DNA from 3 places in the Rhizobium lentis genome. Region 3 is predicted to be linked to each of the others. Evidence: predicted binding sites of a transcription regulator. Region 3 holds the regulator's gene; each other region holds the start of a gene.
The links. The regulator PhoB, encoded in region 3, activates phosphate uptake and scavenging genes when phosphate is short. The targets are predictions, from matches to a motif close to TGTCATNNANCTGTCAT.
Positions count from the first base shown of each region.

Region 1: a site for PhoB is predicted at 1,088-1,104, ahead of phnC (phosphonate ABC transporter ATP-binding protein). Genes of this name have one in related genera too.
Region 2: a site for PhoB is predicted at 964-980, ahead of J0663_RS05515 (YdcH family protein). Genes of this name have one in related genera too.

Region 1 covers NZ_CP071454.1:1,995,810-1,998,069, forward strand. Annotated here, with positions in the region: gene phnD (phosphonate ABC transporter substrate-binding protein) at 1-110, opposite strand, end outside; gene phnC (phosphonate ABC transporter ATP-binding protein) at 179-1,021, opposite strand; gene J0663_RS09490 (DapH/DapD/GlmU-related protein) at 1,140-1,757, opposite strand; gene phnL (phosphonate C-P lyase system protein PhnL) at 1,754-2,260, opposite strand, start outside.
Region 2 covers NZ_CP071454.1:1,134,813-1,137,072, reverse strand. Annotated here, with positions in the region: gene J0663_RS05530 (5-(carboxyamino)imidazole ribonucleotide synthase) at 1-146, opposite strand, end outside; gene purE (5-(carboxyamino)imidazole ribonucleotide mutase) at 143-637, opposite strand; gene J0663_RS05520 (YdcH family protein) at 654-857, opposite strand; gene J0663_RS05515 (YdcH family protein) at 1,085-1,258, shown strand; gene J0663_RS05510 (ArsR/SmtB family transcription factor) at 1,459-1,719, opposite strand; gene J0663_RS05505 (sulfite exporter TauE/SafE family protein) at 1,787-2,260, opposite strand, start outside.
Region 3 covers NZ_CP071454.1:2,354,568-2,356,827, forward strand. Annotated here, with positions in the region: gene phoU (phosphate signaling complex protein PhoU) at 1-482, shown strand, start outside; gene phoB (phosphate regulon transcriptional regulator PhoB) at 616-1,299, shown strand; gene J0663_RS11330 (GcrA family cell cycle regulator) at 1,712-2,245, opposite strand.

The sequences.
Region 1 (2,260 bases), 360 kb from region 3:
TCGCCGCCATCGAGACCAATGCGGAGGACCTTGACCTCCTGTGCGGCGGCATTGCCGGCCAGGGCGGCAACGGCAATGGTTGCCATCAAAATCTTGCGGAATGCAGACATGGAAGTCTCCTTTTGTGACGTGGTTTGTCGGTTGGTTCTCCGGCCCTTGTCCCGTCGGCCGGAAACGGTCAATGCATAGCGGCTGCTTTGGCCGTCATGCCGGATGATTGGTTCTCGGCACGGCGCGCGGATTCGAGACTGGTCGAGGTCATCGTTTCGTCGATGCCGGCGCCGTCCTTGTCGGTGCCATAGATTGCCTTCACTGCTTCGGCCGTCAGCTCAGAGGGCTTTCCGTCGAAGACGACGCGGCCGCCGGCCATGCCGACGATGCGCTCACAATAGTTGCGGGCGGTATCGAGCGTGTGCAGGTTGGTGATGACGGTAATACCCTCGCGCTCGTTGATATCGCGTAGCGCATCCATGACGATCTTGGCGTTCAGCGGATCGAGCGAGGCGATCGGCTCGTCGGCGAGCACCATCTTCGGGTTCTGCATCAGCGCGCGGGCAATGGCTACGCGCTGCTGCTGGCCGCCGGAAAGCGTGCCGGCCGCCTGCAGCGCCGTCTGCTCGATGCCGAGGCGTTCGAGCGCTGCGATCGCGTGCACGCGCTCCTCGCGCGTGAAGATATTGAGCAGGCTCAGAAGCGTCGAGCGGTGATTGAGGCGACCGAGCATGACATTGGTCAGAACGTCCAGGCGCGGCACCAGATTGAACTGCTGGAAGATCATCGCGCAGTCGCGCTGCCAGTTGCGCAAGGTCCGGCCGCGAAGCGCGGAGACTTCGACGCCGGCGAAATGAATGGAGCCGGAGCTCGGCTCCTGCAGGCGGTTGATCATGCGCAGGAGCGTCGACTTGCCGGCGCCGGAGCGGCCGATGATGCCGACCATCTGGCCCTGGGGAATGCTGAGCGTGACGGAGTCGACGGCGAGCTTGTTTGCGAAACGACGTGTGACATCCTTCAGCTCGAACATCATGCTTTTTCCTCGCATCCCAGGCCTCGGTCAGCATCGCATTAGTCCCGCTTCGTGAACCTCGCGTGTCATATTTGTGTAAGTCGTGTCACAAATCCCGGCGCGGCGGCGACAGCATCTAGTCCTCGTAGTGCGACAGAAAATCTTCCGCGCTCAGGTTGCGGAAATCCTGCAGCGCCAGGCGCAGACGGTCATGTTGCCAGTCCCACCAGGCAAGCCTGTCCATGCGCTCGCCGATCTCTTTCGGAAAGCGCTCGCGGATCAATTTAGCCGGCACGCCGCCGACGATCGTATAGGGCGGGACATCCTTCGAAACGACGGCTCCGGCCCCGATCACCGCCCCGTTGCCGACACTGACCCCGGGCAGGATTGTCGCTCCATGACCGATCCAGACGTCGTTGCCGATCGTCACGCGGTTTGAGCGTCGCCAGGCGAAGAAGTCCGTTTCCATGTCGGCGTCCGGCCAGTAGTCGCCGGCCCGATAGGTGAAATGGTGCAGCGTCGCGCGCCAGGTCGGATGATTGGTGGCGTTGATGCGCACGGCGGCGGCGATATTGACGAATTTGCCGATCGTCGCGCACCAGACGGAGCCGTCCTGCATGATGTAGGAATAGTCGCCGAACTCGGCCTCGCTGATGCGGCAGCGTTCGGAGACCTCCGTATAGCGCCCGAAGGTGGAGTCGCTGACGGCGGCCGTTTCGTGAATATAGGGCTCGATATCAAGCTTGCGGCTCATGCGGCAATCTTTCTCGACGAGAACTGCTGGACGTCGAGAATGCGGTCGGCGACGGCTTCGCGCACTTCCTCGTCGTGGAAGATGCCGAGGAGGGCGACACCCGCCTGCTTCTTTTGCGCAATCATGTCGACGACGACTGCACGATTCCTGGCATCGAGCGAGGCTGTGGGTTCGTCGAGAAGCAGGATCGCATGGTCGGTAATGAAGCCGCGCGCGATGTTGATACGTTGCTGCTCGCCGCCGGAGAAGGTGGCAGGCGGAAGCTGCCAGAGCGCCTCTGGCAGGTTGAGCCGGGCCAGCAGGACGCCGGCCTTTTCCCGCGCGGCCACGGTGTCCGCGCCGCGCGCGACGAGCGGCTCGGCCACCACATCGATCGCCGCCACACGCGGTACCGTGCGCAGGAATTGGCTGACATAGCCGAGCGTATCGCGCCGCACGTTGAGCACGGTGCGCGGATCGGCGGAGGCGAGATCGACGACACGCCCGTCGTGGCGGATGAGAAT
Region 2 (2,260 bases), 1.2 Mb from region 3:
ACGATCTGGCGGTTGGCGAGCTGGGCGGCCGGGCAGTCCGGCTGCGGCTCGAGGATCACAGTGCGGAAATTCAATCTGGCGGCGGCAATGGCCAGCATGCGGCCGAGCTGGCCGCCGCCGATGATGCCGATCGTTCCTGCCGTCATAGGTCGTCCATCGGGTATTCGGCAACGGCGGTACTCTGGCGCTCGCGCCATTCGTCGAGCCGGTCGGCGATCTCGTCATCGGAAAGGGCAAGCACGGCGGCGGCGAGAAGGGCGGCGTTGACCGCACCCGCCTTGCCTATGGCGAGCGTTCCAACCGGAATGCCGGCCGGCATCTGCACGATGGAAAGAAGGCTGTCCTGGCCGGACATGATTTTCGACTGGACCGGTACACCGAAGACCGGCAGCGGCGTCAGCGATGCCGTCATTCCAGGCAGATGCGCAGCGCCGCCGGCGCCGGCAATGATGACCTTGAAGCCCTCGGCGCGCGCGCCCTTGGCGAAATTCACCATCCGTTCGGGCGTGCGGTGCGCCGAGATGATCCGCGCATCGTAAGGGATTTCAAGGGCTTCCAGCGTGTCGGCCGCATTCTTCATGGTCTCCCAATCCGATTGGCTGCCCATGATAATGGCGACGGGCGGTCTGTCTGTCATCTCTAGGCCATTCCTCTCAGGCGATGATGTCAGGGACGATCTGATCTTCCAGTTTCGAGAGCCTGTCCTTGATGACGAGCTTCTTCTTCTTCATGCGCTGGATTCGCAGAGCGTCGCATCCGGTCTCGATCATGGCATTGATCGCGGCGTCGAAATCCTCGTGCTCCTGGCGCAGACGCGCCACCATGAGCCTGATTTCCGCCTGTTCCTGATCGGCCATATGCATTCCCCGTTATCGTCCTCGGATCTTGTCCGATCTGCCGATGATTTCCGCAAGCTCCTATCACCAAATACGGGTAACGGCTAGTTAGTCTTGATCATGAATTTGCCATCTCATCTTCATCTTTTGGCCTTCGACAAGCCTTCAAAAATATGTCACAGTCCGCGGGTTGACACCTTGATCCCCGACGATGATGGCCGGGGAGGGTAAGAGGAAGGAAGGGTCAAATGACAGTTGAAGCTCATCTTGAATCACTCCAGAAAAAGCATGTCGCTCTCGAGGAGGAGCTGCACGCACTTAGAACAGCTCCCTCTATCTCCGATACAGAAATTGCCGAATGCAAGCGCCGTAAGCTGCGCATCAAGGACGAGATTCAGCGTCTCAAGTCATCCGTCCATTAGATCTTCCCAAGGGTCGCCGGGCGATCATCTTGCGCAAGAGGTAAATCCATCCATTCCGCCTAAAATTTGCAAGAACCGGTGATCACACCAGAATTGCGCCAGTCCGATGCTTGCGGCATTGCGGCTGGCGCGTTTGCATCCTCCCTGCAAAGCGCATTCGCCCGATTCGCTATCGCGCCGTGGTTTCATGAGCCGGTCGATCAGGCCCAGAACTGATCCAGCCACAGATTGAGCGTGTCGAACCCGCGGTTATTGACCGCATAGATGCGTTTCGTCCCTTCCGAGGTTACGGAGACGAGGTTGCTGTCGAGCAGCGCTTTCAGGTGTTGCGAGACGGCGGGACGGCTGATCGGCAGTCCCTCGGCAAGCTCGTTGACCGTCCGCGGCGCGCGGCGCAATTCCTCCAGCAGAAAGCGCCGGTTCGGATCGGCAATCGCAGAGAAAGGGTCCGTGTTCGACATGGCAGGAACGCTACGTCAATCCGGGCGTGGCAGCAAGGAAATTGTGCGCTGCAGCGTACTGCTGCCCTTACCATCCAAGGCCCTCGCGCATGATCAGAATTGCCGCGATCAGCGCCATCGCATACATGAAAGGATAGAAAATCTGCGGCTTCATGCGGCGCACGCACCAGGCGCCGGCAAGGGTGGCGAGTGGCGCGAAGGGCAGGAGTGTGGCGGAGGTCACAAGGTTTTGCGTGTCGAGCTGACCGAGCGCAAAATAGGGAATGAGCTTGATGGCGTTGAGAATCGCGAAGAAGCGCACGCTGGTGCCGGTATAGTCGCGCGGCTCCAGTTTGAGCGGCAGGGCATAGATCTGAAACGGCGCGCCGCCGGCATGGGCCACGAAGCTGCCATATCCGGAAAATGTGCCCCAGAAACTGGCGGCCACCGGTCGCTGGCCGCGCGGCGGCGTTATTTTTCCGGCGCCGGGGCCGAAATTGTTCCAGAAATAGCGCAGGCAGAAGAGGATGGTGACGGCGCCGATGACCACGCGCAGCATGTC
Region 3 (2,260 bases):
TGGCCTCGGACCTGCGCGAGATCATGGGTTCGATCCGCATCGCCGCCGATCTCGAACGCGTCGGCGACCTCGGCAAGAATACCGCCAAGCGCGTTATCGCCGTCCAGAGCACCGGCGTTCCACGCAAGCTCGCCCGCGGCCTCGAGCATCTCTCCGAGCTGGCGCTCGTCCAGCTCAAGGAAGTGCTCGACGTCTATACGACACGGGCCGCCGACAAGGCGACCGCTATCCGCGAGCGCGACAACGAAATCGACGCGATGTACACCTCGCTGTTCCGCGAACTCCTGACCTATATGATGGAAGATCCGCGCAACATCACGAGCTGCACGCATCTGCTCTTCTGCGCCAAGAACATCGAGCGCATCGGCGACCATGCCACCAACATCGCCGAGACGATCTATTACATGGCGACGGGCGCGCAGCCGGAAGGCGATCGCCCGAAGGATGACAGCGCCAACACCGTCGGCGCCGCGACGGAATAATCTTCCGATCAATCGATTGCGTGCGCGCCCGTTCGGGGCGCGCAAAGAGGTCGCAGCCAATTTCTGAATTTGCGCAGGACGCCTGTTTAAATCGCCCCCGGTTTAAGGCTCGTGTGCGAGGAGACGGACACGCATGATCCCGAGAGTCGCAGTTGTTGAAGACGAGGAAGCGCTCAGCGTACTTCTTCGCTATAATCTTGAAGCCGAAGGCTTCGAAGTCGATACCATTCTGCGTGGCGACGAGGCCGAAATCAGGCTGCAGGAACGCACGCCCGACCTTCTCATCCTGGATTGGATGCTGCCCGGCGTCTCCGGCATCGAACTCTGCCGGCGCCTGCGCATGCGGCCGGAAACCGAGCGGCTGCCGATCATCATGCTGACGGCGCGCGGCGAGGAGAGCGAGCGCGTCCGCGGCCTGTCGACCGGCGCCGACGATTACGTCGTCAAACCCTTCTCGACTCCCGAACTCGTCGCCCGCGTCAAGGCGATGCTGCGCCGTGCACGCCCCGAGGTGCTGTCCTCGGTGCTGAAGTGCGGCGATATCGAGCTCGACCGCGAAACCCATCGCGTCCATCGCAAGAGCCGCGAAGTCCGCCTCGGCCCGACCGAATTCCGCCTCTTGGAATTCCTGATGTCGTCGCCGGGCCGGGTCTTCTCCCGCTCACAGCTGCTCGATGGCGTCTGGGGCCACGATATCTATGTCGACGAACGCACCGTCGACGTCCATGTCGGCCGCCTGCGCAAGGCGCTGAACTTCTCCAACATGCAGGACGTCATCCGCACCGTCCGTGGCGCCGGTTATTCGATGGAAGCTTGAGCTCCCGAACACGGACGGGGTGAGGGGACGTGCCCCATGAGAGGTTGGTGGGGAACGGAAAGAGTGCGGCAAATCTCTTCTCCCCTCGGGGAGAAGGTGCCGGCAGGCGGATGAGGGGGCCACACGGCACACCCTCCCGTCATCACCTATCCCATCACGTCAACGGCAAGCGCCCAACACGACCGAAGTTCACATGGCATTGTTGGGAAGGACCGGCTTCGCCGGCCCCTCATCCGCCCTACGGGCACCTTCTCCCCGCAGGGGAGAAGAGGGAATCGAGACGTTGCGGCATGTAAGCGGGGGCCGAAGGACGGGTCGAGACCGGTGGTCGACGCTGAATGAGCGGCGCTATTGGCGCGAACCAATAAAAAACGGGCCGCTCGGCCCGTTTTTCATGTCCGGCGATCGCCCCTCAGCTCACCCGAGCGGCCGCCCGGCGGCGTTCGTTGACCGGCTGGTAGGCAAGCTTCTGGTGATAGCTGCAATAGGGCGAATTGTCCGGGGATTCGCAGCCGCAGAAGTGGAAGTCGTCCTTGAGCGGATCGCCGACCGGCCACTTGCAGGTGCGTTCGGTCAGCTCCGTCAGGCCGAGGCGGCGGGAAATCGGCACGACCACGTTGCCGGCCGGCACATAGTCCATTTCCTCGACGCCATCGACCTCGATCTCTTCCTTCAGCATCGTTGCGCCCTGCTGGCGGGTCACGGTGCGGGTGGTGATCCGGGAGGCGTAGTTCGGCGCCCGTGGCGCTGATGTCTGGCGCTTCGGTGTGCGCGCCGCGGTGGTCGTGCCGCCGGCCTTGGCACGGCCCGGAAGGCTCAGCCTGTGCACCTTGCCGATAACGGCATTTCTGCTGACCCCGCCAAGCTGCGCCGCGATCTGGCTGGCGCTCAGCCCTTCGGACCAAAGCTTCTTGAGTTTCTCGACCCGCTCGTCTGTCCAGTTCATGCCCTGTCTCCACCT